DNA from 4 places in the Pantoea sp. LMR881 genome. Region 3 is predicted to be linked to each of the others. Evidence: predicted binding sites of a transcription regulator. Region 3 holds the regulator's gene; each other region holds the start of a gene.
The links. Region 3 encodes Fur, which represses iron uptake genes when iron is present. Its sites were predicted from a motif close to ATAATAATGAGAACNACTATCAA; they were not measured.

Region 1 (7,807 bases), 630 kb from region 3:
ATTAACCTTGTTGAAATTACCGGTAATGCCACCACCGCCGCAGCCGCGCGAACATCCGCTTAAAGCGTTAGCCACGGGCGTACAGTTTCTGTTTGCCAGCCCGGTTGTTGGCATGGTGGCATTAATTGGCGCATTAGTGACTCTGGCGAGCGCGGTACGCGTGCTTTATCCCGCCCTGGCACCGCACTGGCAGGTTGATCTGGAGCGGCTTGGTCTGATGTATGCTGCGGTGCCGCTGGGTGCAGCTGTGGGTGCGTTAACCAGCGGTCGGCTGGCACAGGCGTCGCGTCCCGGCATACTGATACTGGCAAGTGCCGTGGCTGCTTTTATGGCGCTGGGCCTGTTCAGCCTGATGCCAGGCTATGAATCAGGACTGGCCTGTTTAGTGGCGTTTGGCTACTTCAGTGCGATTAACAGTCTGGTGCAATATTCGATGATTCAAACCCTGACGCCGGATGCCTTACTGGGTCGCATTAATAGCTTATGGACCGCGCAGAACGTCACGGGTGATGCCATTGGCGCAGCAGTGATTGGCGCAATGGGATCGTTGCTGCAACCCCAACAGGCGGCAAGTCTGTTTGGTTTCGCTGCCGCGCTGTTGGGTATTCTCATGTGGTTGATAATGGGCCGCCTGCGCCGTTATCAGACGCCAGCAACCCCGCTGGCGCAACAGACATCATGATTTAACAAACAACTGCTCAAGACGCGCCAGCAAGTTGCTGGCGCTGTAGTAATCAAGGCGGAAAGAATCCAGCCCCAGCGCATACACCTGCTTGTTTTTCACTGCTGGCGTTTGTGCCAGAAAAGGATTTTTCATCACCGCGTCAGTGCTTTTTTCATCAGCCGCAAACAGCATAAAGGTGTTGCCGTTCAGACCGGCCGCCAGATTTTCACCCGATAACTGAATGATATCCTTGCGCTGGCCCATGCTGTGCCCTTGCTGAATGCTGGCAGGCAGTGTCGCCAGCGTGAAACCTAACTGCTGAAGCAGTTTTCCCTGTGCCGATTCAGCTGTCCACAGGTTCACCGCGCGGCCATCCGCGTTCCAGACCATGGCAGAAACAGGCTGTGCCGGTAACGTCAGGCGTTTTTTAAGGCTTTTTCCCGATCGTCGAAGGCTTTAACCCGAGCCGCGGCCTGCGCTTCATGACCGGTTGCTTCGCCCAGTAAACCAACCAGTTGTTGCCAGCTTTTATCGTCGTAATTCACCACTAAGGTTGGCGCGATCGCTGAGAGTTGATCAATCAGCTTAAGCGCCGAATCATTGCCGGTGGCACTCACGATGATGAGATCGGGCGCTTGTGCGGCGATCGCTTCTGCAGCGGGCTCGCCAATATATAAACGCTGAACGCCACGCTGCTTAGCCACATCGCCCCACTGGCGAAAAAAGCCTTGTGCATCGCCGAGACGGCTGTTGGGCGCAGTCGCACCGCTGGCAATCACGGGCGCATTAATTGCCAACAGTGAGCCGGTGAGCGTGACGCTGGTTGAGACAATACGTTGAGGTGCCTGCTGCAATGTAATGCTGCCCTTCGCCCCGTTGATCGTACGCGGCCAGCCATTTTCAGCCTGAGCGGCTGTACTGAACAGGCTAAACCCCATGAAAAGAGTGCGCTGAGCGTCCAAATAACACGTTTATACATAAGATCCAGTCCACCTTTCACTTTACTAAAAGCCCTGATGAATATGCTGAATTAGCACGAAATTTCAGTTGAAAACCCGTGAATTTATTGACACCCCAGGCTAATCAACGTAGCTTACAGAGCCACAATACAAATGATAATCATTATTAATTATCTTATCATTTATAGGTGAAAAATTATGGTGGAAACGTTGACGTTTGAAAATCCTTTATTGCAGGATTTTTCCGCGCTCTGTCGGGGATTTCTGTTTACCTCTCCGTGGCGCAGTCTGACAACACAGGGCTGTTTCACGACTATCACGACGCCTGTACAAGATGGCGCAAGGTTAACAGGCGATTTTCAACAACAGTTGCAGCACCATTTTGCCTCTGCAAAAAAACAGGGCCTGACGAACCCAATTCTGGTGGGCGCCATCCCGTTCGACGTTAATCAGCCTTCAGCCCTGTTTATCCCCGAATCGTATCAATACTTTAATCGCACCGACTTGCGGGTAAATTCAACAGCAACAGAAGGCCCGCTGCCCTCTGTTCGCCGCCGCACTGCCGTGCCCGGACATGACGTTTTCACTAATATGGTGGCGCAGGCGGTGGCAGCAACGCAACGTGGCGAGCTGGATAAAGTGGTGCTGTCGCGCCTGATGGATATTGTTACCGAGCAGCCCGTGGACACTGCAGCGTTGATGCAGCGCATCGTGGCGCAGAACCCTAATAGCTATCACTTCCATTTGCCGTTACCGCAGGGCGGCGCGCTGGTAGGTGCCAGTCCGGAACTAATGCTGCGAAAACAGGGACGCGATTTTAGTTCCTGTCCACTCGCAGGTTCAGCGCGTCGTGATACCGACAGCCAGCGCGATCGCGAGGCGGGTGATTCCCTGATGCAATCCACGAAAGATCGTCATGAACATAAATTAGTCACCGATGCGATGCGCGCCACGCTGCAACCGCGCAGCCGTTTGTTATCGGTGCCGGATGTGCCCTCGCTGATCACCACCGCGACGCTGTGGCATCTGGCGACGCAAATTGACGGCGAAGCGTTAGACGAACGCGAAAATGCCCTGTCTCTGGCGTGCCTGCTGCATCCGACTCCGGCATTGAGCGGATTTCCACATCAGCGCGCGCAGCGTTTAATTCAGGCACTGGAGCCTTTTGAACGCCAGCTTTTTGGCGGCATCGTGGGCTGGTGTGACGAGCAAGGCAATGGCGAATGGGTGGTGACGATTCGCTGCGGTACGGTAAACGGCGCACGTGTCCGTCTTTTTGCCGGCGCGGGCATTGTGCCCGATTCGCAACCTGAATCAGAATGGCGTGAAACCGGCGTCAAACTCGACACCATGCTTCGCGCATTTGGACTGCAATAAAGGAACTATCATGACAATCCCTTATAGCCGCTGGCCGGACGATCTGGCTGCGCGATATCGTGAAAAAGGTTACTGGCTTGACGTGCCGATGACCGACATCCTGGAACGTCACAAGAACAGCGATGCCATAGCGGTAACCGATGGCGAACGCCAGTTCAGCTATCGTCAGCTGGCCGAATTAAGCGACAATCTTGCCGCAGCGTTACAGCGACGTGGCCTGTCTAAAGGCGACACTGCGCTGGTGCAACTGGGTAACGTTGCTGAGTTTTACCTGACGCTGTTTGCCCTGTTCAAAATCGGCGTGGCACCCGTTAATGCGCTTTTCAGCCATCAGCGTACCGAACTCAGCGCCTATGCCAGTCAAACAGAGCCGAAGCTATTAATTGCCGATCGCAGTCATGCACTGTTTGCGAACGATGACTTTATTGAACAGCTCTGCCGTGATCATGCCTCGCTGCAACACATCATTCTGCGCAACGATACTCAGCCTGAAAATTCCCTTGAAGCTATGCTGGCCGAGGCAGCGGAAGCATTTAGCGCAACGCCAACAGCGGGCGATGAAGTGGCATTCTTTCAGTTGTCGGGCGGCAGTACCGGCACGCCGAAACTCATTCCGCGTACCCATAACGATTACTATTACAGTATTCGCGATAGTGATGTCATTTGTGGCGTTACGGCTGACACGCGCTATCTCATTGCCCTGCCCGCTGCGCATAATTTCCCGATGAGCTCTCCGGGCGCGCTGGGTGTTTTTTATGCTGGTGGACACGTTATTCTGGCTGCCGATCCGAGCGCCACGCTCTGCTTCCCGCTGATTGAAAAGCATCAGATCACCGATACCGGTTTAGTGCCACCCGCTGTCAGCCTGTGGTTACAGGCGATTCAGGAGTGGGGAACCAATAAGCAGCTGGCATCGTTGCAACGCATTCAGGTTGGCGGTGCCAGGCTGGGCGAAGCCCTGGCCGCACGCATCCAGTCTGAGATTGGCTGCAAGCTGCAACAGGTGTTTGGTATGGCTGAAGGTTTAGTCAATTACACCCGTCTGGATGATGACGAACAGACCATTCTCACCACGCAGGGACGTCCAATTTCACCTGATGATGAAGTCTGGGTTGCTGATGAAGCGGGTAATCCATTGCCGGTGGGTGCCGTTGGTCGCTTAATGACGCGTGGGCCTTATACTTTCCGTGGTTATTACAAAAGCCCTGAACACAACGCTGCCAGCTTTGATGAGAACGGGTTCTACTGCTCTGGTGACCTGGTCGAAATGACACCGGAGGGTAATATCATTGTGCAGGGCCGCGAAAAAGATCAGATCAACCGCGGCGGTGAAAAGATCGCAGCAGAAGAGATCGAGAATCTGCTTCAGCGCCACCCGGATGTGATTCATGCCGCGCTGGTATCAATGAATGATGAGCTGATGGGCGAGAAAAGTTGTGCTTTTATCGTGTCCAGCCAGCCGGTTAAGCCGGTGGTGCTGCGTCGTCACCTGCGTGAACTGGGCGTGGCTGAATTCAAACTGCCTGACCGTATTATCTGCGTAGATGCCCTGCCGCTGACGCCTGTTGGCAAAGTGGATAAAAAGCGTCTGCGCCAACAACTTGCTGATCAACAAGCGCAAGCCTGATTTGTTCTGGAGATTTTTATGGCTATTCCAAAATTAACCTCATATCCGCTGCCCGCCGCAACTGAATTGCCGGGCAACAAAGTGAAATGGACACTGGAGTCCAGCCGTGCGGCATTACTGATCCACGATATGCAGGCCTATTTTTTGAACTTCTGGGGTGAGAACAGCCCGTTAGTTAATCAGGTAGTTGAAAATATTGCGCGTCTGCGTCGTTACTGCAAAGCTCAGGGCATTCCGGTGTTTTACACTGCGCAGCCCAATCAGCAAAGCGATGAAGATCGCGCTCTGCTCAACGATATGTGGGGACCGGGGCTGAACAAACATCCCGATCAACAGAAGATCGTTGAGGCGCTGGCACCCGATGCAGATGATTATGTTCTGACCAAATGGCGCTACAGCGCATTCCACCGCTCGCCGCTGGAATCCATCCTGCAGGAAATGGGCCGCGATCAACTGATCATTACCGGTGTGTATGCACACATTGGCTGTCTGACCACGGCAACCGATGCGTTTATGCGCAACATCCAGCCCTTTATGGTGGCGGATGCTCTGGCAGATTTTACTCGCGAAGAGCACATGATGGCGCTGACCTATACCGCAGGTCGCAGCGGTAAAGTTGTGATGACGGCTGATTTAATGCCACTGCCACTCAGCAAAGATGATCTGCGTGCCATGATTTTGCCGCTGCTGGAAGATGACGATGTGCCCGAAGATGACGAGAACCTGATCGATTACGGCCTCGATTCGGTACGTGTGATGTCACTGGCGGCACGCTGGCGTCAGGTGCACAGCGATATCGACTTCGTTAGCCTGGCGAAAAATCCAACTATCGATGGCTGGTGGGCGTTGCTGTCGCGGGAGACAACAAAATGAGTCACGCCTTTGACTTTAGCGGCAAGATTGTTTGGGTAACCGGAGCCGGACAAGGGATTGGTTATCACACCGCGCTGGCGTTTCATCAGGCGGGTGCACAGGTGGAAGCATTCGATCGACATTTTCACGATCAGGATTATCCGTTTGCCTGCCACACCATGGATGTCGCCAGTTCTGAACAGGTCAAAACGGTTTGCCAGCGTCTGCTCGCTGCGCAGCCGCGCATCGATGTACTGGTGAATGGCGCGGGCATTTTACGGGTTGGTGCAACGGATGAGCTTTCATTCGCTGACTGGCAAGCCTGTCTGGCGGTGAATGCTGGCGGCGCGTTTAACCTGTTTCAGCAGACGCTGCCGGTATTTCGCGAGCAGCGTGCGGGTGCCATCGTGACCATTGCCTCAAACGCAGCGCACGCGCCGCGTATTGGCATGTCGGCTTACGGTGCGTCAAAAGCGGCACTGCGCAGCCTCTGTCTGACCGTTGGCTTAGAGATGGCACCTTACGGTGTGCGTTGTAATATCGTTTCGCCAGGCTCGACCGATACCGATATGCAGCGTAGCCTGTGGCACACACCCACCGGTGAGCAAGAGATGATTAACGGCTTTCCGGAGCAGTTCAAGCTCGGTATCCCGTTGAAAAAAATTGCAAAGCCGCAAGAAATTGCCGCTAACGTCCTGTTTCTGGCCTCGGATCTTGCCAGCCATGTTGTACTACAGGATATTGTGGTTGATGGCGGCGCGACGCTGGGAGCCTAAGGGATGACAGCAATCTGGAAACGATCCATCGATCTTGCGGCACTGAATGCGCTGGGTGAAAACTCGCTGGTGGCGCATCTGGGGATTGTTTTCACCGTTATCGGTGATGATTATCTGGAAGCGACGATGCCGGTCGATGCTCGCACTCATCAGCCTTTCGGCCTGTTGCATGGTGGCGCTTCAGTGGTACTGGCAGAATCAATGGGGTCGATTGCAGGCTACCTGTGCGTTGAAGAAGGCAGCAGCGTGGTGGGAGTGGAGGTGAGCGCAAGCCACCATCGCGCCGTTTCCAGCGGTCAGGTACGCGGCATCTGTCGCCCGCTGCATCTTGGTTCGCGTAATCAAACGTGGCAGATTGAGATTCGTAATCAGCGGGATCAATTATGCTGTAGTGCACGGCTGAGCGTGGCGGTGCTGAGCTGAAATGAAACTTGCCCCAGAGGGGCAAGTTTTGGTGGTCTTAACGCTGATAGATAATTTCGACGCCTTCGTCGTCATCTTCATCCCAGTCATCATCCCACTCTTCATCTTCTTCAACCGCATTTTCAAGGGTTTCACGGTGGTAATCATCCCACATGAACTCCACTTTTTCCGGCTGCTTCTCTTCAACTTCCGCTTCTTTCGGATTGGCGTTGATGAAGCTCATCACGTCCCAGCACAGGTCATTGACGCCGTTACGGCTGGCAGCTGAGATCAGGTAATATTTATCTTCCCATCCCAGTGCCTCGGCAATCGCTTTAGCACGCGACTGCGCTTCTTCTTCGCTCAACAGGTCTGTTTTGTTAAACACTAACCAGCGTGGCTTGTTGAACAGTTTTTCGCTGTATTTTTCCAGCTCACCAAGAATGATGCGCGCGTTTTCAACTGGATCGGTTTCATCAATCGGCGCGATATCGATCAGGTGCAGCAACACGCGGCAACGCTCAAGATGCTTAAGAAAACGAATCCCTAAGCCAGCGCCTTCAGCAGCGCCTTCAATCAGGCCAGGAATATCCGCCACGACAAAGCTCTGCTCGCTATCCATACGCACCACACCCAGGCTTGGAACCAGTGTGGTAAAGGGATAATCAGCAACTTTTGGTTTTGCGGCAGACACCGCGCGGATAAAGGTCGATTTACCGGCGTTCGGTAAACCCAGCATGCCAACATCTGCCAGCAGCATCAGTTCGAGCTGTAAATCACGCTTCTCGCCTGCTGTACCCATGGTTTTCTGACGCGGGCTACGGTTTACTGACGATTTGAAACGTGTGTTACCCAGACCATGCCAGCCGCCTTTAGCGACCATCAGCTTCTGTTCGTGGCGCGTCATATCGCCCAGTGTTTCACCGGTGCCTTGATCGATAACGCGCGTGCCCACCGGGACTTTAATCGTGATGTCTTTACCGCGTTTACCGGTACAGTCACGGCTCTGGCCATTCTGACCACGTTCAGCGCGGAAAGATTTTTCGAAGCGATAATCGATCAGGGTGTTCAGGTTTTCGTCAGCAAGCAGATAAACGTCGCCGCCATCGCCACCGTCACCGCCGTCAGGGCCGCCTTTCGGAATATATTT
Region 2 (7,807 bases), 1.6 Mb from region 3:
GCGGTGGCGAACTTAACTTCTCTTCTGACATTGATTTGATCTTTGCCTGGCCTGAAAACGGCGTGACGCAAGGTGGCCGCCGTGAACTTGATAACGCCCAGTTTTTTACCCGGATGGGGCAACGTTTAATCAAAGTTCTCGATCAACCCACCGTTGATGGCTTTGTCTATCGCGTTGATATGCGTCTGCGCCCGTTTGGCGACAGCGGCCCGCTGGTGCTGAGCTTTGCGGCGCTGGAAGATTATTATCAGGAGCAAGGCCGCGACTGGGAACGCTATGCTATGGTCAAAGCGCGCTTGATGGGGGATGAGCAGGATCGCTGGAGCCTGGAATTGCAGCAGATGCTGCGGCCCTTCGTTTATCGTCGCTATATCGATTTCAGCGTGATCCAGTCGCTGCGTAATATGAAAAGCATGATCACGCGAGAAGTACGGCGACGAGGCTTGAAAAACAACATCAAACTCGGTGCAGGTGGCATTCGCGAAACTGAATTTATCGTTCAGGTTTTTCAGCTTATTCGCGGAGGGCGTGAGCGTTCGCTTCAATTGCGCGCTTTAATGCCTACGCTCTCGGCGATTGGGGCGCTGTCGCTGTTACCGATGGAGCAGATTGAGACGCTGCGCGCAGCATATCTGTTTCTACGCCGCCTGGAAAACCTGCTGCAAAGCATTGCGGATGAGCAAACCCAAACGTTGCCAGAAGAAGCACTTCATCAGGCGCGTCTGGCATGGGCGATGGGAATGGATAGCTGGCCCGCCTTGATGACGCAGCTTGAAATGCACATGGCCGCCGTGCGCGCCATTTTCGATGAGCTGATTGGCGAAGATACGCCCGATATTGACGATCAACGCGAACTGGCAGAGTTTACTGTGCTGTGGCAGGACGATTTGGATGAGGGTGAACTGGCGCTGCTGATGCCGCAATTAAGTGATGAACAGCGTTATTCGCTGCATCAAACGCTGACAGCGTTTCGTCAGGATATTAGCCGCCGCACCATTGGACCACGTGGCCGTCAGGCCCTTGATCAGCTTATGCCGCGTTTGCTGAGTGAAGTATGCCCGCGAGCGGATGCGGCAATAACTTTCCATCGTTTAACGCCGCTGCTGCTGGGCATACTGACGCGCAGCACTTATCTGGAGTTATTAACCGAATATCATGGTGCGCTGCGTCATTTGATCCGGCTTTGTGCCGCTTCGCCAATGATTGCCAGCCAGTTAGCACGTCATCCGCTGCTGCTGGATGAGCTGCTTGATCCCGCCACGCTCTATCAACCAACAGCCACCGACGCCTATCGCGACGAGTTACGTCAATATTTAATGCGTATTCCTGCCGACGACGAAGAGCAACAGCTTGAAGCGTTGCGTCAGTTTAAACAGGCGCAGCATTTACGCATTGCCGCTGCTGATATTGCCGAAACGCTGCCGGTAATGAAAGTTAGCGATCACTTAACCTGGCTGGCGGAAGCCATTATCGAATCGGTGGTTCAGCACGCCTGGAATATGATGGTGCAACGCTATGGGCGTCCTTCCCATCTTACTGACGAAAACGCGCGCGGTTTTGCCGTGTTGGGGTACGGCAAACTGGGGGCTGGGAACTGGGCTACAGCTCTGATCTCGATCTGGTGTTCCTGCATGATTGTCCGCTGGAGGCCGTGACTACGGGTGAACGCACCATTGATGGCCGCCAGTTTTATCTGCGTCTGGCGCAGCGCATTATGCATCTCTTTAGTACCCGAACCTCATCCGGTATTTTGTATGACGTCGATGCGCGTCTGCGCCCATCAGGTGCTGCAGGGATGTTAGTCAGCACGTTTGAAGCGTACAAAGATTACCAACATCATGAAGCCTGGACATGGGAACATCAGGCATTAATACGCGCCCGCGTGGTATTTGGTGAAGCGTCGTTGGGTGAGCGTTTCAGTGAAATTCGACGCGGCGTTTTATGTTTGCCGCGTGAAGGCGTTGCGCTCCAGACCGAAGTGCGAGAAATGCGTGAAAAGATGCGCACGCATCTCAGCAACAAGCACAAAGGGCGTTGGGATATTAAAGCGGATGAAGGTGGCATCACTGACATTGAATTCATCGCGCAATATCTTGTCTTACGCTACGCCGCTCAGCAACCTGCCTTAACGCGCTGGTCCGATAATGTACGCATATTTGAACTGATGGCGAAACATCAAATGATGCCGGAAGCCGAAGCGCAGGCGCTCACTGAAGCTTACGTCACGCTGCGTGATGCGCTGCATCATCTGGCGTTACAGGAATCGCCTGGTCATGTTGAACCCGAAGCGTTCGCGGCCGAGCGGCAAACGGTGAAAGAGAGCTGGCAACGCTGGTTAATTTCGCCGATTTCTCTCTGATCGCAAGGCTGATAGCACAAATCGCAACTGTGCTATCATCCGCGCACTATTTTTACAGCAGTCTGGAGTGTCTGGAATGAAAGTTACTCTGCCCGCATTTGGCCGCGCCTCTGTGCTGGTCGTTGGCGATGTGATGTTGGATCGTTACTGGTATGGCCCAACCAGCCGCATTTCGCCTGAAGCGCCCGTACCCGTGGTGAAAGTCGATACGGTTGAAGAGCGTCCCGGCGGCGCAGCGAACGTAGCGATGAACATTGCTGCGCTTGGTGCAGCATCACGTTTGATCGGTTTAACTGGCGAGGATGATGCGGCGCGCGTGTTAAGCAGCACGCTAAAAGACGTCAACGTTAACTGTGACTTTGTGACGGTGAAAAGCCATCCAACCATTACCAAACTGCGCGTGCTTTCCCGCAATCAGCAGCTTATCCGCCTCGACTTTGAAGAAGGTTTTGAGCAGGTTGATCCTGAGCCTATCCATCAGCGCATGCGTCAGACGTTAGCGGATGCAGGTGCGCTGGTGCTGTCTGATTATGGTAAAGGCGCGCTGAGTAGCGTTCAGACCATGATCACCCTGGCGCGTGAAGTGAAGGTGCCGGTGTTAATCGATCCAAAAGGCACCGATTTCGCACGTTATCGCGGCGCTACGTTGCTGACGCCTAACCTGTCTGAGTTCGAAGCGGTGGCGGGCAAATGCAAAAGCGAAGAGGATATCGTCACGCGCGGCATGCAGTTAATCGAAGATTATGAATTGTCGGCGCTGCTGGTAACACGTTCAGAAAATGGCATGACGCTACTGCAGCCTGGTAAAGCCCCGCTGCATTTACCTACGCAGGCGCAGGAAGTATATGACGTCACCGGGGCAGGCGATACGGTAATTGGCGTATTAGCGGCAACATTGGCAGCCGGTAATTCACTGGAAGAAGCCTGTTTCCTTGCCAACGCGGCGGCTGGCGTCGTGGTAGGTAAGCTGGGTACATCAACGGTCAGCACGATTGAACTGGAAAATGCTATTCATGCGCGCCCGGAGCAGGGTTTCGGCATCATGAATGAAGCGGCGTTGAAAGTTGCGGTTGAGATGGCGCGCAAGCGTGGCGAAAAAGTGGTGATGACCAACGGCGTGTTTGACATTTTACATGCGGGCCACGTGTCTTATCTTGCGAATGCTCGCAAACTGGGTGATCGCCTGATTGTCGCGGTGAACAGCGATGCCTCAACCAAACGACTTAAAGGTGAAAGCCGTCCGGTTAATCCGCTGGAAAATCGCATGATTGTTTTAGGTGCGCTCGAAGCGGTGGATTGGGTGGTCGCGTTTGAAGAAGATACGCCACAGCGATTGATCGCTGGGATCCTGCCTGATCTGCTGGTTAAGGGCGGTGATTACAAACCGGAAGATATTGCTGGCAGCAAAGAAGTCTGGGCAAATGGTGGCGATGTACGGGTGCTGAACTTCGAAGATGGCATTTCTACCACTAACATCATTAAAACCATTCGTGGAAATTGAGTGATGTAACAAGCGGGAGAATTTTCTCCCGCTTTGCCTCTTATTCCGGTGTGTTGTCCGATTTCACACGGGTATCAGAAGGGGTGGCCGGAGCTGATGAAGCGGGGGTCTGCGCAGGCGCAGATGCCTGAGTAGAAGCTGGCGCCTGGGTGGAAAGCGGAGCCTGAGTAGAAACTGGCGCCTGGGTGGAAAGCGGCGCTTGCGCTGAAGTCGCAGTCGGTGCTGATGCACTTTGGCTTTCTAGCTGTGCCAGACGCTGTTCCAGCGCCGCCAGTTTTTCACGTGTACGCAGCAGAACCTGCGTCTGCACATCAAATTCTTCACGGTTGACCAAATCCATGCGCGTCAACTGCGCCTGAAGAACCTGACGGATTTTCTTTTCGACATCGTCACCAAATTCACGAATTCCCTTCGGCATCGCTTCGTGCACCTGACGTGCAATTTGTTCAATTTTTTTCGTGTCGATCATGATGATTTCCTGGTTACGGGTTGCCGATAACAGCATTTTTGCAGATTCAGTATTCTTTAAGTGTAATGCCAGAAACGAAAAGGTTAAACCTCAAATCAGCAACGCAAGAAATGCAAAAGTATTTGCACTTTTGTTGATTGCTGCTCTGGATGATCGGCGCTATAGTAATTTCGCTTATTCTCAGGGCGGGGCGAAATTCCCCACCGGCGGTAAATCAGCTTTGGCTGAAAGCCCGCGAGCGCTTCACAATCGATCGTGAAGGTCAGCAGATCCGGTGTAATTCCGGAGCCGACGGTTAAAGTCCGGATGGGAGAGGGTAACGACATTTGCTGGGCTTTTGCCCAAGTCACGTTATTGCCACGTCTTTTTGACGTCACTCCTAAGCTCGCCCTGATTCTGGTAACTCATTACATTTAAAAGGTTTTATTACCATGAATCAGACGCTACTTTCTGAATTTGGCACGCCTGAACAGCGTGTAGAACGTGCTATCGCCGCACTGCGTGACGGACGCGGGGTGATGGTGCTGGACGATGAAAATCGTGAAAACGAAGGCGATATGATCTTCGCTGCCGAAACCATGACTGTTGAACAGATGGCGCTGACCATTCGTCACGGCAGCGGCATTGTTTGCCTGTGCCTGACCGAGGAGCGTCGCCAGCAGCTTGATTTGCCGATGATGGTGGAAAATAACACCAGTGCTTACGGCACCGGCTTTACCGTCACTATTGAAGCTGCTGAAGGCGTTACCACCGGCGTTTCAGCCAAAGATCGTATTACCACCATTCGTGCAGCCATCGCTGATAATGCCAAACCGGGTGATTTAAACCGTCCTGGCCATGTTTTTCCGTTACGTGCGCGTGACGGTGGTGTATTAACCCGTGGCGGTCACACCGAAGCGACTATCGACCTGGTTACGCTGGCAGGCTTTAAACCCGCTGGCGTACTGTGTGAACTGACCAATGACGATGGCTCAATGGCCCATGCGCCAGAAGCGATCGTATTTGCAAAACAACATGCTATGCCGGTCGTGACCATTGAGGATTTAGTGGCTTATCGCCGCGATCGTGAAACACGTCAGGCAAGTTAGTCAGCGTCTCCTGTTAAACAGGCCGGTAATCCGGCCTGTTTTGTTTGAGCTGACATCCGTAATCATCCGTCCGTGCATATTCAACCTATACCGGTAGTTTGCAACAGCGTCAGGCTCAGGCCCATTACCGTCATACCGCATAAAACGCCGTAGCTCGGATTGTTGTGCGGATCGATTTCGCGTGCCAGCGGCATCAGTTCATCAACTGAAAGAGCAACCATAATCCCGGCAACTGCTGCCATGACCGCAGCGATAACGACCGGTGAAACCAAGGGTCCCAGCAGCATAAAGGCGATAATACCGCCTAAGATCTCTGCCATTCCGGAAACGCAGGCCCAAAAAATAGCCTTCATTTTCGACCCGGTTGCCGCATACATTGGCCCCGCTACTGCCAGCCCTTCCGGAATATTATGTATCGCTACCGCCAGCGCAATGCCCATTCCTAGCTCCATGTCACTGCTGGCTGTCACGAAGGTTGCCACGCCTTCCGGAAAGTTGTGTAAGCTAATGCCCAGCGTGAGCAAAATAGCGGTACGGCGTAAGTTAGCTGGACGGCGGTTCGTCACCATCATGTCCTGCGGATGCTGATGCGGTAACATGCGATCCAGGGCAAAATAGCCCAGCAGACCGAGCATAAACATGCCGTAGCCTAAAACAGGCGACATCCCTTCTGCATGAAGCGCAGTCGGCAACATCTCCATCAAAGAGATCAGCAACATAATGCCAGCTGCAAATCCGAGGGCGAAAGCCAGAACACGATTAGACGGCTTTTGCCCCATAACGCCGAACAGTGCGCCTATGAACGTTGCTGCGCCTGCCAGCACGGTTAGCAGTAAAGGTACTGACATTGCACTCTCCTTAAATGATAATTATTCCCAATAAAATTACCTTTAACCTTACAAAAGATCGAGTTTTGTTACGTAAAGAAATGTCGACTTAAGTTTGTTCAAATTATCTGAATATGATCATCACGCTTATCCGCGTGATAAGCTGAACAAACGGCGTATCGTAACGGCCAGTCAGCCTGCGCCTTTTAAGGATTTTGTATGAGCCCGTTACGTATGCCTGCGCTTTTTTTGGGTCACGGCAGCCCAATGAACGTATTGGAAGAAAATCGCTACACCGAAGCCTGGCGTAAGGCGGGACAAATCCTGCCGCGTCCACGCGCAATTCTCGTAATATCTGCACACTGGTATACCCGTGGGACGGCTGTAACAGCCATGGAAAATCCACGCACCATTCACGATTTTGGCGGCTTTCCACAGGCGTTATTTGACACGCATTATCGTGCACCGGGTTCGCCTGCCTTAGCGCAGCAGATTGCCGAAATATTGATGCCGGTTCCGGTGCAGCTGGACATGGACTGGGGATTCGATCACGGATCGTGGGGAGTGCTGAACAAAATGTATCCTGATGCGGACATCCCTGTGGTGCAACTGAGTATTGACGCCACACAGCCTGCGGCATGGCACTTTGAGCTGGGTCGTAAGCTGGCAGTATTACGCGAGCAGGGTGTGATGATAATAGCCAGCGGCAATGTGGTGCATAACCTGCGCAGAGTACGTTGGGGCGGTGACAATGATATTTATCCGTGGGCCACAAAATTTAACCAGTTTGTTCGGGAAAATCTCGCTTTTCAGGGAGAAGCGGACACGCACCCGCTGGTGAATTTTATGCAGCATGAAGGGGCCGCACTGTCGAATCCCACGCCAGAACACTATTTACCGTTACTCTATATTTTGGGCACACGTCAGGCCGATGAAGCCATAAGTATTCCGGTTGATGGCATAGAGCTGGGCACCATCAGTATGCTGTCGGTTCAGGTGGGTTAAAGAGGGCAAACAGGCCAGTAAAGCTGGCCTGTTCAGTTTTATTCAATAAACGCATGCGGATAAAAACGTGAGAGATCTTGCGTGATCAGGTCACGATCTTCGCGTAGACCGATACCGGCAGGCTGATCGTCAATCAACCAACTGCCAATCAGCGTGTAGCTGTCACCAAATTTAGGCAAAGGATGAAATTGTTGAACAATCATTCCTTCTTCACCATAGGGACCTTCCACGCGAGCAATTTCAGTGCCATTTTCAACAATACGGATATTGGCACCTTCACGTGAGAACAGCGGTTTCACCACATATTTTTCCATAGGTGGAACCTCATCCTCGGCAAAATAAGCAGGCAGTAAATTAGGATGATCAGGGAACATTTGCCATAACATCGGCAGGAGTGCTTTGTTCGACAGAATACTTTTCCAGGCTGGCTCGAGCCAGCGAACACCCGCGTCAGCCAGCTTAGTGGAAAACATTTCGCGCAGCATGAATTCCCACGGATAGAGCTTAAACAGATTACTGATCACCTGATCGTGCGCATCAGTAAACTCGCCTTTTTCG
Region 3 (7,807 bases):
TGCGGGAGGCCAGAGAAGAGGCAGGTTCATTAAACGCGATGTGTCCATCGTTACCTACGCCGCCCATGAACAAGTGAATTTTGCCCAATGCGCGAATTTTTTCTTCATACTGTCGGCATTCTGCGTCAATGTCAGGCGCATTGCCATTCAGAAGATTGATGTTTTCGGGTTGAATATCAACATGATCGAAAAAATTACGATACATAAAGCTGTGGTAGCTTTCCGGGTGATCTTTAGGCAAGCCAACATACTCATCCATGTTGAAAGTAATGACGTGTTTGAAGCTAACCTGGCCCGCTTTGTGCATCTCAATCAGGTGCTTGTAAGCTTCCAGCGGCGTGCCGCCGGTGGGCAAACCCAGTACAAAAGGACGGTCGGCGCTGGGGTTAAAGGCATTAATGCGGTTAACGATATGGCGTGCGGCCCACTTACCAACCTGTGTAGGCGTGGCTAAAGGAATCAGTCTCATATTTCACCTCAGTTAACGAATTAGAAAAATTTGACGCTTTACCGTTGTACTCAGTATCAGCCTAAACTGCTTGCGCGTTATCGCCACGGCAGTTCTGCGTCTTGATATTTTGGATCATAAAATAAGTTAAACGCGATAGCCAGATGGAGCAGCATGAACAGACCTTTTTGGTGATTAAAATCACGTTTGGCGCGGTTTTAATTTGCGAGGCGAATTAAACTATCATTACACTTCGCGGGATGAAGAAAGTTATTACAGGGCTTTGCTGCTGACAAAATAATATTAAGCGGCAGCAGAGTGATAAGCGGGTTTCATAGGGGAAGGGCAAATGTTAGGTTATTTACAGAAGGTTGGCCGCGCACTCATGGTGCCGGTAGCAACCCTGCCAGCAGCAGCGATTTTAATGGGGGTAGGGTACTGGATTGATCCGGATAGTTGGGGCGCAAGTAATGCGTTTGCCGCGTTACTGATTAAATCCGGTGCCGCCATCATTGAGAATATGTCCGTGTTGTTTGCCATTGGTGTGGCTTATGGCATGTCTAAAGACAAAGATGGGGCAGCCGCGTTGACCGGTTTTGTTGGCTTCCTTGTTGTCACCACTCTCTGTTCACCGGCCGCTGTCGCCATGATTCAAAAAATGCCGCTGGAACAGGTTCCTGCTGCGTTTGGTAAAATTAATAATCAGTTTGTTGGCATTCTGGTGGGAATTTTGTCAGCTGAGGTCTACAACCGCTTCAGCCACGTTGAATTGCCTAAGGCCCTCTCTTTCTTTAGTGGTCGGCGGCTGGTGCCAATACTGGTTTCCTTCCTGATGATTCTGGTGGCGTTCATTCTGATGTACCTCTGGCCCATTATCTTTAATGGTCTGGTTGGTTTTGGTGAGCACATTCAAAGACTGGGTTCAGTGGGAGCGGGTATTTACGCCTTCTTCAACCGTATTCTGATTCCGGTTGGCCTGCATCATGCGCTGAACTCGGTGTTCTGGTTTGATGTGGCTGGCATTAATGACATTCCTAAATTCCTTGGCGGTGCCCAGTCACTGGCCGACGGTTCAGCGACAATGGGGATTACAGGGCGTTATCAGGCTGGTTTCTTCCCGATTATGATGTTTGGCCTGCCGGGGGCGGCATTAGCGATCTATCAGTGCGCACGCCCTGAAAATCGCGCCAAAGTTGGCGGGATCATGCTGGCTGCCGCGTTTGCCGCATTCTTCACGGGTATCACTGAGCCGCTGGAATTCTCCTTCATGTTTGTGGCACCGGTGCTTTACGTGATTCACGCTGTGTTGACCGGTATTTCAGTCTTTATCGCGGCCAGCATGCACTGGATTGCCGGTTTCGGTTTCAGTGCCGGTTTAGTGGATATGGTGCTTTCTACACGTAACCCATTAGCGACGCACTGGTACATGCTGATCCCACAGGGGTTGGTGTTCTTTGCGATTTACTATGTCGTGTTCCGCTTTACCATTCAAAAATTCAATCTGATGACGCCGGGCCGCGAGCTGGCGGTTGCGGGTGATGAAACGGATGGTTATGACGTCAACGTTGATAAAAATGCTGAAGGTGAAAACGCGACCGAATCGCTGGCTCGCCGCTATCTTGGCGCGGTAGGCGGTTCCGATAATTTGACGGCTATTGATGCCTGCATTACGCGCCTGCGTCTCAATGTCAAAGATGCTGCACAGGTGAATGAAGCGGTAGCGAAGCGTCTTGGCGCGTCAGGCATCATTCGCCTGAATAAACAAAGCGTGCAGATTATTGTCGGAACCCAGGCAGAAAGCATCGCATCGGCAATGAAAAAGTGCTGGCCAAAGGTCCGGTGGCCGCAGCAACAAGCGGCGGCAGTGCGCCAGCCGTTGCTGAAGTAAAACCGCAGGCTGTGATGAAGAGTGAAGTCGCTGTGATTGCTACCCTGTTAGCACCAGTAAGCGGTGAAGTCGTTGCGCTGGATGAGGTGCCAGATGAAGCCTTTGCCAGCAAAGCTGTCGGTGAGGGCCTGGCCATTAACCCGAGCGATAAAACCGTTGTCGCGCCCATTGCCGGAACCGTAGTAAAAATCTTTAATACCAATCACGCGTTCTGCCTCGAAACCGAAAATGGTGTTGAAATTGTGGTGCATATGGGGCTGGATACCGTGGCGCTTAACGGTAAAGGGTTCACGCGCTTAGTTGAAGAGGGTGCAACCGTGACGGCTGGCCAGCCGGTTCTGGAAATGGATCTTGCCTTCCTCAATGCCAATGCACGCTCAATGATCAGTCCGGTTGTCGTGAGCAACAGCGAAGACTTTGCCGGTTTGACGCTGCTTGCCAGCGGTCACGTGGTGGCGGGTGAAACGCGGTTGTATGAAGTAAAAGGCTAATTACCACGCAATCTCATCCCAAAGGCAGGTGTTCCCTGCCTTTTTGTTTTTATCGCTTAACAAACGGTTGTTTCCCTTCGGCGCTTTGTGGATCATACTCCGTTACTTCGTGGTACAAATCACCCGCTATTCGTATTGAGGATTTTGTGATGAGTGAGGCTGAAGCCCGCCCAACTAACTTTATTCGTCAAATCATTGACGAAGATTTGGCGAGCGGTAAGCACAGCAGCGTGCATACCCGTTTTCCGCCAGAGCCAAATGGTTACCTGCATATTGGTCATGCGAAATCGATCTGCCTGAATTTTGGCATCGCTCAGGATTATCAAGGGCAATGTAATCTGCGTTTTGACGATACCAATCCGGTTAAAGAGGACGTGGAATTCGTTGAGTCGATTAAGCGTGATGTGCAATGGCTGGGTTTTGAGTGGAGTGGCAACGTCTGTTATTCCTCAGACTATTTCGATCAGCTTTACAACTACGCGGTTGAACTCATCAACAAAGGTTTGGCCTACGTTGATGAACTCACGCCTGAACAGATTCGCGAATATCGTGGCACCCTGACGGCACCGGGCAAAAACAGTCCCTATCGCGATCGCAGCGTTGAAGAGAATCTCGCGCTGTTTGAAAAAAATGCGCAAGGGCGAGTTCGAAGAGGGTAAAGCCTGCCTGCGCGCCAAAATCGATATGGCATCTAACTTTATCGTGATGCGCGATCCGGTGTTATACCGTATCAAATTTGCTGAACACCATCAGACGGGTAACAAGTGGTGCATCTATCCGATGTATGACTTTACCCACTGCATCTCTGATGCGCTGGAAGGCATTACGCATTCGCTCTGTACGCTGGAGTTTCAGGACAACCGTCGCCTGTATGACTGGGTGTTAGATAACATCACCATTCCGGTTCATCCTCGTCAGTACGAATTTTCTCGCCTGAATCTTGAATATGCAGTGATGTCGAAACGTAAGCTGACGCAGCTGGTGAGTGAAAAGCATGTTGAAAGCTGGGACGATCCGCGCATGCTGACCGTTTCTGGCTTACGTCGTCGTGGTTATACCGCATCGTCGATTCGTGAGTTCTGCCGCCGTATCGGTGTCACCAAACAAGACAACATTGTTGAGATGGCTTCACTGGAATCCTGCATTCGTGATGACCTCAACGAAAACGCACCGCGTGCAATGGCTGTGCTGGATCCGTTAAAAATCGTTATCGAGAACTTACCCGCAGGCCACACTGAAATCATCAGTATGCCTAACCATCCGAACAAACCGGAAATGGGCACGCGTGAGGTTCCGTTTAGCCGTGAAATCTGGATCGACCGCGCTGACTTCCGGGAAGAAGCCAACAAGCAGTACAAACGCCTGGTGCTGGGTAAAGAAGTGCGACTGCGTAACGCTTATGTGATCCGTGCTGAGCGCGTAGCAAAAGATAACGACGGCAATATTACCTGCATCTACTGCGTATGCGACGTTGATACGTTAAGCAAAGATCCGGCAGATGGTCGCAAAGTCAAAGGCGTCATTCACTGGGTTTCAGCTGAACATGCACTGCCAGCAGAGTTCCGTCTTTACGATCGCCTGTTTAGCGTGCCGAATCCGGGCGCAGCGGAAGATTTCCTCTCGGCGATTAATCCAAACTCCCTGGAAATTAAGCAGGGATTTGTTGAGCCGGGGCTGGGTCATGCTGAAGCCTCTTCACCTTATCAGTTTGAGCGTGAAGGCTATTTCTGCGCAGACAGCGTTTATTCAACACCGTCACAGTTGGTGTTCAACCGCACGGTAGGATTACGTGATACCTGGGCTAAAATCGGCGATTAAAGATTTTTATCCCAGGCATGATAAAAAGACAAAAGGGCGAGCAATCGCCCTTTTTATGGCTGCGATTTATTCCAATACAAATGTTTGTGCTGATATGTTCAAAAAGCGTTCACGGAAAAAAATGGGATGAATCTGAGTTTAATAAAATTAATCAATTACAAGATGTTAATTGTCTTTTTTCAGGTAGGCTATGCGCACTTAAGCGTTGCTAAACGGGGTTATAAGGAAAAAAATGACCGTTCTCGCCCAGGAAGCTAAACACAGTGTCGTCGTGTTACATCAGCTAATTGAACGTATTTTTAACCAGTCTGGCGCGGCAGATGATAGCTTTCATCTCCTGCTCTCGCACTTTCATCCTGACTTCAGTATGGTGACGCCGCAAGGGAAACAGCTCAACCTGAATGACGTCGAAGAGCTGTTCCGTCAGTTGCAGGGGCAACGTGAAGGGATGCGTATCGCCACCAGTGAACATATTATCCTTTCACAACGTCCGGATGAAATCACGATACAATATCGGGGGTTGCAGATAATGAACGGTCATAATCAAAGCCGCATTTCACTGGCTATTCTTGATTGCAGCACTTCCATTCCTCGCTGGCGCTACTTACAGGAAACGCTGGTAGCCTGATTTCAGGCAGAAAAAAAGCCGGTATCTCACCGGCTTTTTCATCTCTGTGCAAAGCGAATTATTTGTCGTGCAGCGATTCGTCTTCGCGGCAGTCACCCAGCGAGCAGTGTCCATACAGATACAGGCTGTGGTTAGAGAGTTTAATGCCATGACGTGTTGCGATTTCATGTTGGCGTGTTTCGATTGATTCGTCACTGAATTCAATCACTTTACCGCAATCCAGGCAGATCAGGTGATCGTGATGATGCTGTTGCGTTAACTCAAAGACAGATTTACCGCCTTCAAAGTTGTGACGGGTCACAATTCCTGCATCATCAAACTGGTTAAGCACGCGATATACGGTTGCCAAACCAATCTCTTCGCCCATATCGATCAGGCGTTTATATAAGTCTTCCGCGCTGACGTGATGGCATTCAGGTTCCTGAAGCACTTCCAGAATTTTCAGTCTGGGCAGCGTGACTTTCAGGCCAGCCTTCTTTAATGCGGTATTGTTGTCAGTCATGCGGATTTTGTCCTGTTACTTTAATCACTTTTGTGGCGCTTGGCCTTGAATGTCGATCTACACTCATTCTCATTTGCGTCTCATTATAGAACTGAAGCACCGAAATGAAAACCGAGGGACGCGCCGAAAATCGCCACAGTCTGTAAGGTATTTACAGCGGAAGGGGATTTCTGCAGGAATCAGTTAACATTTCGCTCTACCTCATCTCTGGTCCAGAGAAATAAGCGGATGACCGATGGGGGTATTCTACAGATTAAACAAAGAAAGTTAAAAAAATGTGGCTATTATTTCTATAGGAAATTCCATTGACTCAATGTGAGCCAGCGCCCACATTGAGTCTGAAAAGGTTATGCTTCGATAATCTCTTTGAGCTGCAGCTCATCAAAAATCTGCTTAACCCATGTCTCGACACGTTCATTTGTCAGTTCAGGCTGACGATCTTCGTCAATGGCCAGACCGAGAAAATGTTTATCGTCTGCCAGGCCTTTAGAAGCTTCGAAATGATAGCCTTCAGTTGGCCAGTGACCGACAATCACTGCGCCGTTTGGCTCGATGATATCGCGGATGGTGCCCATCGCATCACAGAAGTACTCTGCATAATCTTCCTGATCGCCACAGCCGAACAGGGCGACCAGTTTGCCGTTGAAGTCGATCTCTTCCAGCGTCGGGAAAAAATCATCCCAGTCGCACTGCGCTTCGCCATAATACCAGGTTGGGATGCCCAGCAGCAGGATGTCAAACGCTTCCAGATCTTCTTTGGTACTTTTCGCGATGTCATGGACTTCCGCAACGTCTTTACCCAGTTGTTTCTGGATCATTTTTGCAATGTTTTCGGTGTTGCCGGTATCGCTGCCAAAGAAGATGCCTACGATTGCCATGGGTAAAATAACCTCTTAAATCCTGATGATGAGATGTGTGCCAAAAAGCACATTTCTGCGAATAATAGCAGACGTGACAAAAGCGCGGAACTTGTAAAGCCGCGACATTTGTTTTTGCGTGCGTTTTGCGCGCGTCAGTCCAGTTTGAGTTGTGCCAGCAGCATTTGTTCAATTAATTCGCTGCGGCTGAGATTGCGCTGTTCCGCCAGGGTATTAAGGGCTTCGACGGCTTCGCTGTTCATTTTAAGTTCGACACGGCGTAACCCGCGCCCTTTGTCACGTTTCAGTTGGTTGCGCTTGTTGATACGCAGTTGTTCATCACGCGAAAGCGGACTGGTTTTAGGGCGACCAGGGCGACGCTCGTCGGCAAACAGATCAAGCGTAGTGCGGTCAGTGTGTTCTTTTGCCATGGCTTTGTGAAACTGAATAGGCGCGAGCGAAATTTACGCTGCGCAGATTATTAATTATTGGCCCTTGCCGCAGTAAAAATAACCGACGGCAAAATTTTAGCGCGCCATCATACTCCACGCTAACCGCGGACGCCAATCCTAAACCTTTGCTGCCAGGTATTTGCTTTTAAAGCGCAAAAAAACGCCGCACGCTACGTAACACGGCTTCAGGTTTTTCAGCATGCACCCAGTGTCCTGCACCGCTGATAACGTGAGCATGGGCGGCCGGAAACTGTTTCAACAAGGCGTCCCGATAACGATTATCCAGATAAGCTGAGTCACCGCCACGAATAAACAGAGCAGGGTGCGGCCACGCAGGCACCTCTTGCCAGCCCGAAATGGCCGCGTAATTATCCCATAACACCGGCACATTAAACCGCCATTCCCCTTCATGGAAGGATTTAAGGATGAACTGAATCACCCCTTCTTCAGCAATCACGCTGCGCATGACCTGTGCCGCATCACTACGACGCTGCACACCAGATTCGCTGACGGCATTGATCGCAGCAAAAATGTCGTCATGGCGGCGGGTTTGATAATCGACCGGCGCTATGTCAATCATCACCAGCTGTTCAAGGCGTTCTGGCGCCAGGGCGCTCATGGTCATGGCTATTTTGCCGCCCATTGAGTGCCCAATCACTGAAACCCGCTCAATTCCGTGCGCATCCAGGGTATCAAACATATCCTGTGCCATCACAGCGTAGC
Region 4 (7,807 bases), 510 kb from region 3:
TAAGCGGGATCGACCGCAATATTGAATAGCGATGCTTCATCCAGCACGACCTGAGTGATAGCGAAAGCAGCCATCTTACCGTCCACATCAAGCCGAAAATTTAAAAAACGCTCGCCGTGATTGCTGGCAAAAGTCTGCTCACTCCAGGAAAAGCGTGGCTACGTTGTTCAATCGCCAGAGCCTGTTTGAGATCGTCAGGGGTGAGAAAAGAGATGGCTGTCATGTTTACACATCTGTTGCCAGAGCGCGCGCTTTGCCGCGCCGCTGCTGATCAGTTCATTGAGGGAGGCCGTCGATAAAGCGACGCCATGAAACGCTTGTTCACTCTCCACGCCGAGCAACCAGCCCATACAGTTCAGCTTTTCTGGCAGCATCTGCAGCTGTTCCGGCGTGACCACCATCACCTGCGTGCTGTGCAGATTGAGTGCATGCAGAACATCCAGGATCAGCGGTTCCTGCAAGCCGGGTGGCGTTTCAGCGACAATCACTAACTGCGTATTCGGTGCCAGCGTGACGGCAATTTCGCCATGAAACACCCGCGGGCGTCGCAGTTGATACTGCGTAATGCCTATTTGCTGTAAAAGCCAGTCGCGCCTGGACGTCATGGAGTTACCTGCTCTGCTGCCTGAATGCGACGCTATGCTAGCAAACCCATCGAACATGCGCCAACAAACCACTATAATCGCCGTTCAGATCTTACAGGAGTCCTACATGTCTGCTTTTACCCCGGCCAGCGAAGTTATTCTGCGCCACAGTGATGAATTTACCACTCGCCACGTTTTGTTTGCTGGCGATTTGCAGGATGACCTGCCCGCTCAGTTGGAAACCGCCTCGTCGCGGGTGCATACCCAGCAATATCATCACTGGCAAAACCTGAGTCGCCGTATGGGTGAGCAGGCACGTTATGGGCTGGTCGCACAGGCGGAAGATGTGCAGGGCTGCGATACGCTGGTGTACTTCTGGACCAAAAATAAACCCGAAGTGCAGTTCCAGTTGGAAAACCTGCTGGCACTGCTGCCGGTCGGCTGTGATGTGTTTGTTGTGGGTGAAAACCGCAGCGGCGTGCGCAGCGCCGAAGGCATGCTGGAAAAATGGGTCAAACTTGAGAAGATCGACAGCGCGCGTCGCTGCGGCCTCTATCATGGTCGACTGGAGACACAGCCGACGTTTGATGCCAGTACGTTCGACAACAGCTATCAGTTAGACGATCTCACCATCCATACGCTGCCGGGTGTTTTCAGTCGTGACGGGCTGGATACAGGCAGTGCACTGCTGTTATCTACCTTAACACCGCATACCAAAGGCAAAGTGCTGGATATCGGCTGTGGTGCCGGGGTAATTGCCGCGTCATTGCCTCGCCACTCACCCAAAGTGCGTTTGTGGCTGTGTGACGTGCACGCCGCCGCGATTGAAGCCAGCAAAGCGACGCTGGCAGCGAACGGCCTGGAAGGTGAGGTGTTTGCCAGTAACGTCTTTTCCGACGTAACCGGGCGCTTCGATTTGATTATCTCCAACCCGCCGTTCCATGAAGGGATGCAAACCAGCCTTGATGCCGCGCAAACCTTGATTCGCGGTGCGGTTAAACACCTTAACAGCGGTGGCGAACTTCGTATCGTCGCGAACGCCTTCCTGCCTTATCCGCAAGTGCTGGATGAAACCTTTGGCAACCATGAAGTGCTGGCGCAAACCGGCCGCTTCAAAGTTTATCGCGCCGTCTACGGACGCGGTGCTAAAGGGCGTTAATCCGCTGTCATCGCGGTATCTTTACCGTCACGGCGGTGAAAACGTTGCTTTTTGCAGCGATCGTTTCCGCCTGGCGAAATATCTGTTGACGCATTGAGTAAAATCTCTAAAATGCGCCTCCGTGGTTGTAATACTGTCATGTATTACGGGTATGCGAAGGTGGCGGAATTGGTAGACGCGCTAGCTTCAGGTGTTAGTGTCTTAACGGACGTGAGGGTTCAAGTCCCTCTCTTCGCACCAAAATCACATGTTTCATATCGCCAGCACTGCGCGAAGGTGGCGGAATTGGTAGACGCGCTAGCTTCAGGTGTTAGTGTCTTAACGGACGTGAGGGTTCAAGTCCCTCTCTTCGCACCATTGCGGTGATATGAAAAGACAACTCGATGCGAAGGTGGCGGAATTGGTAGACGCGCTAGCTTCAGGTGTTAGTGTCTTAACGGACGTGAGGGTTCAAGTCCCTCTCTTCGCACCAACGTTGTCATCCTCTCTTCTCTGTTACTCTTTTCCCGTTTTTCCTGGTTATAACACGTTAAAATTCACTGAAACCGCCGCTAAACCACCCGCTAATGCCAGACACGACGGCAGCAGCAAATAGTGACGCAGACGTTGATTAAACAGCATCACAATCGTCAGTAACAGCGCGACAATCATCACAATACGCCACTGACTAAAACTTGGTCCCCACAGCGCAAATAATGGCATTGCCGCACACGGCAACAATACGCCCCAGGCGCTATCCAGTCGCTTTCCCATCATCCAGCTAAATCCCCACAAGCCGCAGGCGGCAACAATCGCCATCACCATCGCCCTAACCTCAAGTGATAATCATTCCCATTATCATATGATAATTTTTCTCATTCTGCAGCCTGTTTTTGTTTTGACCAGTTGGGAAGATGACAGACCAGTTGGAAAATGCTAGATTGCGACCGATAACAGATTCCATAACACAGCAATAATTTGCTTATTGTCCGGAAGAATATTTTCTGCCGGTTTGCGCTTTGGTATTTCAGGGCCGTCACGAGTATTTATAATGAAATTAGAATCTTATGATGAATTGAAACACAGCAAATATCGGCTTTCGCTGATGCTTTTTTGTTTTTAAATGTCGCTGTATCACTATTTTTCCTGTTACCCCTGATGGATGCGGCAAAAAATGAAATAACACTTCCGGTTGCCATCGTGGCTTTTTTTAGTGCAACGACGTTAATCTCGTGTTTAATGAAGCCTAAACTAAAATTTCCGTTATTAAATCCTGTTGCGTTGATACTTGGCGCGCTGTGGGCGTGGCATATTAACTACCGCTACCATTTGGTGTTTTATTTCGACGGCAGTTTTTTGATCATCAGCCTGTTAAGCGTTTTCTTTATTAGCGCCATCGCGCTGAGCGATTATTTAATGGCATTTTGCCTGCATATCACACCACCGGTGTTAACCGTCCTGCTACTGGATGATGGTGAGCATTTCGGCTTGATTATGTTAACCATTGCACTGCCGCTGATCGGCTTTTCTCTACAGCACCTCATGCGCCGCCGTGCCGATAACTTTACCCTGCGCCTGATGCGCCAACTATATGAAGAAAAAGAGACATTTAGCGATCTGAGTATGCTCGATCCCCTCACCGGACTCTATAACCGACGCGGTTTGAAAAACCGACTGGACAACATACTGGTTAACCATGCGGGCAGCCATTATGTTTTGCTGTTGGATATCGATCACTTTAAGGCCTACAACGACAATTACGGCCATGCGATGGGCGATCAGGCACTGGCTCGGGTATCGGTAGCCATTCGTGATGCCGTGCGTTCACGCGATGTCGTCACGCGTTATGGTGGTGAAGAGTTCCTGGTTTTAATGACCAATGTTAATGCCTCAATTGCCATGAAGCTGGCTGAAAGAATTCGTCAATATGTGGTCGATTTAGAAATTCCGCACCGATTTAATGAGCGGGTTTCAACCCATGTCACTATTAGTGCCGGGATTGCACCTATTTACGATAATGAATTTGATCAAGCGGTCGCTAACGCCGATCGCGCTTTATATGTTGCGAAAAACCAGGGCAGAAATACCATACTTGCCTGGGAAGATTTACCTAAAACGCATACGCTTTCCTCTGGCGAAGTACATTAATCGCATCCATCTGAAAGGGCATTAATATTGCCCTTTTATTTATTTGCACCTTTCTTATCGGTAAATTCCGGTTTCTGGCTGAATAACCCGTGGCTTTTATCCTGTGAGTGTTCTTTACGCTGGCTGACTTGTAGATAGAATCAATAACGATTATCATTTGCTTTCTTATCTACACGTCTGTTTCGATGCGAGTCGGCATGGCTATTGTTATCCAGGAAAAACATCGTTTTAGCGCCCTTCCGGTCATTTTTATGCAGAAGCCGCGCGCGTTAGCTGATGAGCTTACTGAGCTGATGCGCTCGCATTACAGCTATATGCTGGACACGATTAAATTTGGCCAACCTGGCGCACCGACTTTAACGCTCGCGGAATGGTCACACACTGACGCCTTCACCGCCCTCGCTCAACGTTACAGCGATCATCTTTATCGCAACCATCCTGATGTCACGCCTGAAGCCAAACCGGTGCAATCGTTATGGGCGCAGTGGTATTTTGGCTTGCTGGTGCCACCGCTGATGCTGGCGCTGCTGCAAGCGTCTCGTGCGCTGGACTGCTCGCCGCAGCATATTCGCGTAGAATTTCATGAAAATGGTCATCCCTGTGCCTTCTGGATCGATGCACAGGAAGATGAAGAGGCGCGTTATTTTAATGCCCCGCAACGTATCGATCGGCTGATTCAGCAGCATCTTATCCCGGTGGTCACCGGGATAACGCAGCACGGTGACATTAATGCGCGCTTAATCTGGAATAACATGGGCTTCTCGTTCCACTGGTTTCTGGGCGAACTGAAAAATCAGCTGGAAGCATCTGTGGTGCTGCAACTGGAACAGACGCTGTTTTTCACCCGCAATTTACGCGACGGCAGTGATAATCCCCTCTACCGCACTATGCTGCCACACAACGGCCAGATGGTGCGCCGCAGCTGTTGTCAGCGTTATCGCATTCCTGATGTCGCACAGTGTGGTAACTGCACGCTGAATTCCGCCTGATTTTTACTCTCTTTTGATGTGAATTCTCTCTTTATCTCGTTTACAGCGTTGAAGGCTTATGGCAGTTTTTATGCCTTCAATCAGCATGGAGAAAAAGATGAGTCTGGAGTCGGTACGCCAGTTCTTTGCCGAACACGCCCCTGAAATTGGCATCATTGAGATGCCAGAAAGCACCGCCACCGTTGAAATGGCGGCACGCGCTCACGGCGTGACGCCGGGGCAGATCGCCAAGACCCTGTCATTAAAAGTAAAAAACGAAGTCGTATTGATTGTGACACGCGGCGATGCGCGTCTTGATAACCGCAAGTTAAAAGCGGCGCTGGGGGCTAAAGCCCGCATGTTAAGCGTAGATGAAGTGATTAACTGGACTGGCCATCCCGTTGGTGGCGTGTGTCCTTTTGGTCTGGAAAATCCGCTTACTGTTTATTGCGATGTGTCGCTACGTCGCTTTGATGAAGTCTTGCCTGCAGCAGGCGCCATCCATAGCGCCGTTCGCATTACACCGCAGCAAATGGCGGATCTGACCGCAGCAAAATGGGTTGATGTGTGCGAAACAGGCTAGTGGGGCGGTTTGCCACTGCGCCTGCGAGAGCAGAATCGCTTAATACAAACACCAAAATAGCAAAATCGCAGGCGTCCGGCTGGCGAACGCCACGTTCCGCTGGGTCGGCGTCCGGTTAAACAACACCTGTGCTGTCTGAAATACTTTCGGCTCACGAGCCGACAGCATGGTGGGAATAACCGCTGAAAGGGTGACTCATTCGCTAACCTTTTGCATACAGCCTGTCAGAAAAAATGCGCGCGCTAACGCATTGTCAGGCGTTGCTTCTGGCTGTGAATCAGCGGATCTGCCGATGTGAAAGCACAACAGACATTCACTTCATCCAGAATATCCACTCCAGGCCCAATAAAAATCGGTTCTGTCGCGATAAAAATCAGCAATTTTCTCTGAATAGCGTCTGTTGATTTGGCAAATGTCAGGAATGCATTACCCTAAAAAGAGAGCCAGACAGGAGCGTTATGACGATTATTCTGATGCGACACGGCAAACCCGATCACCAGACGGGCGGGCGATGCAGCGCACAGGCGCTGGCCGACTGGTGCGAAGCCTACGATCTGGCGCTGGTCAGCGACGCGCCGCCCGAACGCAGCATAAACATTGCACGTCAGGCCTCGGTGGTGGTTTGCAGCCCGTTACCGCGTGCACGCTCCTCCCTGACCCAGCTCGGTTTACATCCGCAAGAGATCGATGATCTGTTCAGTGAGGTTGCGATCCCATTGCTGCGATCGGATCGCGTGCAGCTGCCCACTACGCTCTGGCTGGCCCTGCTGCGTTTGCTATGGTTATGCGGCTACGCCGGTGAGTCTGAATCGGTACTGCATGCCCGTAACAGAGCATCGCTTGCCGCAGACAAGCTGATCGCATTTTCCCGGCACGGAACTGTGCTGCTGCTGGGCCACGGTATCATGAACAAACTGATTGCCCGTGAGCTGCGTAAGCGCGGCTGGCAGGCAGAGAAACATGCCAGCAGCCGTCACTGGAGCTCGGCGATTTATCATCGTCCTTTTATTTAACTCAGCTGAAAATAACTGAGGATTTCGCAGCCAGTCCCGACACGCGGCGTCGCAATGACTTTACGCTGCACTAAATCGATAACGCTCAGCGTGCCGTCACCTTCATTGGCTATCAGCAATTGCTGCTTATCGGCGCTGAAACAGCCATCCATTGGCTTGTTGCCAACAGCAATGTCACCCAGCGGATTGAGCAGATCATCAAACAGCGTCACGATGGGTTCCTGATTGCCAATCGCCACCATCAATTCACCGTCCGGGCTGAAACGAACAACCTGGCAGGGCTTTTTATGGCCCGGCAGCGTCAAACGCTGGCGCACACGATGGCTCTGGCGATCAATAACATAAAGCTGTGGCGCATCGGCGGCACTGGCCACCAGATAAGGGTGTTTTGGCGATGCCGCAATACCGGCAATCGGGCCGTGCAATAAAATGTTATCAATGACGCGCCCTTCTGTTTCGCACAAGTCGACCACGGTAATGCTCGCATCTTCCTCATTTTCAGTGAACAGTTTACGCCCGCTGGGGACAGCGTCAGGCGATGCGCATTGTGAGAAGGCACAGGAATGGTTTTTTCTAATGTATCGCTGTTCGGATCGATCACCGCGACCCTGGCACTGGCTTCACAACAGAGATAAACCTTACCGTCACGGCCCAGCTGGCCGCTATGCGGTGATCGCAACGGGGAGAGATCGATGAAACCGCTGATTTCCCGCCGTCGCAAATTGATTATCGCAATTTTGTGGCCGGGATGCGGATTATCGCCGTGAACCCCGTCGCCATAGATGGGGACATAGGCTTTTTCCCATGCCGTTAACATCAGCAATTCATGAGGCCGGGGGAAATGCGTTTAACTCCTGCTGTACCGCAAAGGTTTCAGGATTGAGAAACAGTACGCGATTGCCTTGTTTATCTACTGCCAACAATCCACTCGATTCATGCTGCATATCGCCTCCATTCTCTGTAAGCCTTCCTTAAGCGTAGACAATTGCTCTCAGGCTGTACGATCCAGCGAATCGATGAGCCGCGCTAACGGATGCTTTTTAAGCAGAATCTTTTTATGCCACAACAGAAAGTCGCTGTTTATCGACAGGGAAAATAAAAAAGATCAGAAATTCCTTATTTCAAACGCCCGTGCTGATTAACAAAGGTGTATTAAATAATTCATTTGCACTTAATTATTTTAAATTGCTTATGACCGGCTTAATTCCGGATTATCCTAAAGATAGAAAAAGAAATAGCTAATAAGTAAATAATGTTTTATTAAGGAGGGGCAGTGCAATTTTACACAGCCGTGAGGAAACTATCGCGCGCTTACCGCTGCGTCACCATCAGGGAAAACCAACGACGACATACCCGACTTATTTGCGTTACAG

Region 1: a site for Fur is predicted at 1,771-1,793, ahead of O3W44_RS10625 (isochorismate synthase). Genes of this name have one in related genera too.
Region 2: a site for Fur is predicted at 6,280-6,302, ahead of zupT (zinc transporter ZupT). Genes of this name have one in related genera too.
Region 4: a site for Fur is predicted at 4,005-4,027, ahead of fhuF (siderophore-iron reductase FhuF). Genes of this name have one in related genera too.

The regions. Positions count from the first base shown of each region.
Region 1 is NZ_JAPVOK010000002.1:1,874,230-1,882,036, forward strand. Features, by position in the region: gene entS (enterobactin transporter EntS) at 1-682, shown strand, start outside; partial or broken gene fepB (Fe2+-enterobactin ABC transporter substrate-binding protein) at 677-1,602, opposite strand; gene O3W44_RS10625 (isochorismate synthase) at 1,822-3,000, shown strand; gene O3W44_RS10630 ((2,3-dihydroxybenzoyl)adenylate synthase) at 3,011-4,627, shown strand; gene O3W44_RS10635 (isochorismatase family protein) at 4,646-5,500, shown strand; gene dhbA (2,3-dihydro-2,3-dihydroxybenzoate dehydrogenase) at 5,497-6,255, shown strand; gene O3W44_RS10645 (hotdog fold thioesterase) at 6,259-6,678, shown strand; gene cgtA (Obg family GTPase CgtA) at 6,716-7,807, opposite strand, start outside.
Region 2 is NZ_JAPVOK010000002.1:2,844,215-2,852,021, forward strand. Features, by position in the region: partial or broken gene glnE (bifunctional [glutamate--ammonia ligase]-adenylyl-L-tyrosine phosphorylase/[glutamate--ammonia-ligase] adenylyltransferase) at 1-1,864, shown strand, start outside; gene O3W44_RS15255 (hypothetical protein) at 2,000-2,359, shown strand; gene hldE (bifunctional D-glycero-beta-D-manno-heptose-7-phosphate kinase/D-glycero-beta-D-manno-heptose 1-phosphate adenylyltransferase HldE) at 2,436-3,860, shown strand; gene ubiK (ubiquinone biosynthesis accessory factor UbiK) at 3,901-4,329, opposite strand; FMN riboswitch at 4,502-4,651, shown strand; gene ribB (3,4-dihydroxy-2-butanone-4-phosphate synthase) at 4,761-5,417, shown strand; gene zupT (zinc transporter ZupT) at 5,498-6,265, opposite strand; gene ygiD (4,5-DOPA dioxygenase extradiol) at 6,464-7,249, shown strand; gene O3W44_RS15285 (glutathionylspermidine synthase family protein) at 7,288-7,807, opposite strand, start outside.
Region 3 is NZ_JAPVOK010000002.1:1,246,198-1,254,004, reverse strand. Features, by position in the region: gene nagB (glucosamine-6-phosphate deaminase) at 1-469, opposite strand, end outside; partial or broken gene nagE (N-acetylglucosamine-specific PTS transporter subunit IIBC) at 798-2,827, shown strand; partial or broken gene glnS (glutamine--tRNA ligase) at 2,977-4,645, shown strand; gene O3W44_RS07710 (hypothetical protein) at 4,878-5,273, shown strand; gene fur (ferric iron uptake transcriptional regulator) at 5,332-5,775, opposite strand; gene fldA (flavodoxin FldA) at 6,123-6,653, opposite strand; gene ybfE (LexA regulated protein) at 6,788-7,063, opposite strand; gene ybfF (esterase) at 7,230-7,807, opposite strand, start outside.
Region 4 is NZ_JAPVOK010000002.1:1,758,379-1,766,185, forward strand. Features, by position in the region: partial or broken gene rimI (ribosomal protein S18-alanine N-acetyltransferase) at 1-223, opposite strand, end outside; gene O3W44_RS10110 (DNA polymerase III subunit psi) at 195-605, opposite strand; gene rsmC (16S rRNA (guanine(1207)-N(2))-methyltransferase RsmC) at 712-1,743, shown strand; tRNA gene O3W44_RS10120 (tRNA-Leu) at 1,897-1,983, shown strand; tRNA gene O3W44_RS10125 (tRNA-Leu) at 2,014-2,100, shown strand; tRNA gene O3W44_RS10130 (tRNA-Leu) at 2,129-2,215, shown strand; gene O3W44_RS10135 (DUF1435 domain-containing protein) at 2,263-2,547, opposite strand; partial or broken gene O3W44_RS10140 (GGDEF domain-containing protein) at 2,774-3,870, shown strand; gene fhuF (siderophore-iron reductase FhuF) at 4,068-4,859, shown strand; gene O3W44_RS10150 (YbaK/EbsC family protein) at 4,957-5,421, shown strand; gene O3W44_RS10155 (histidine phosphatase family protein) at 5,880-6,434, shown strand; partial or broken gene O3W44_RS10160 (WD40 repeat domain-containing protein) at 6,431-7,378, opposite strand.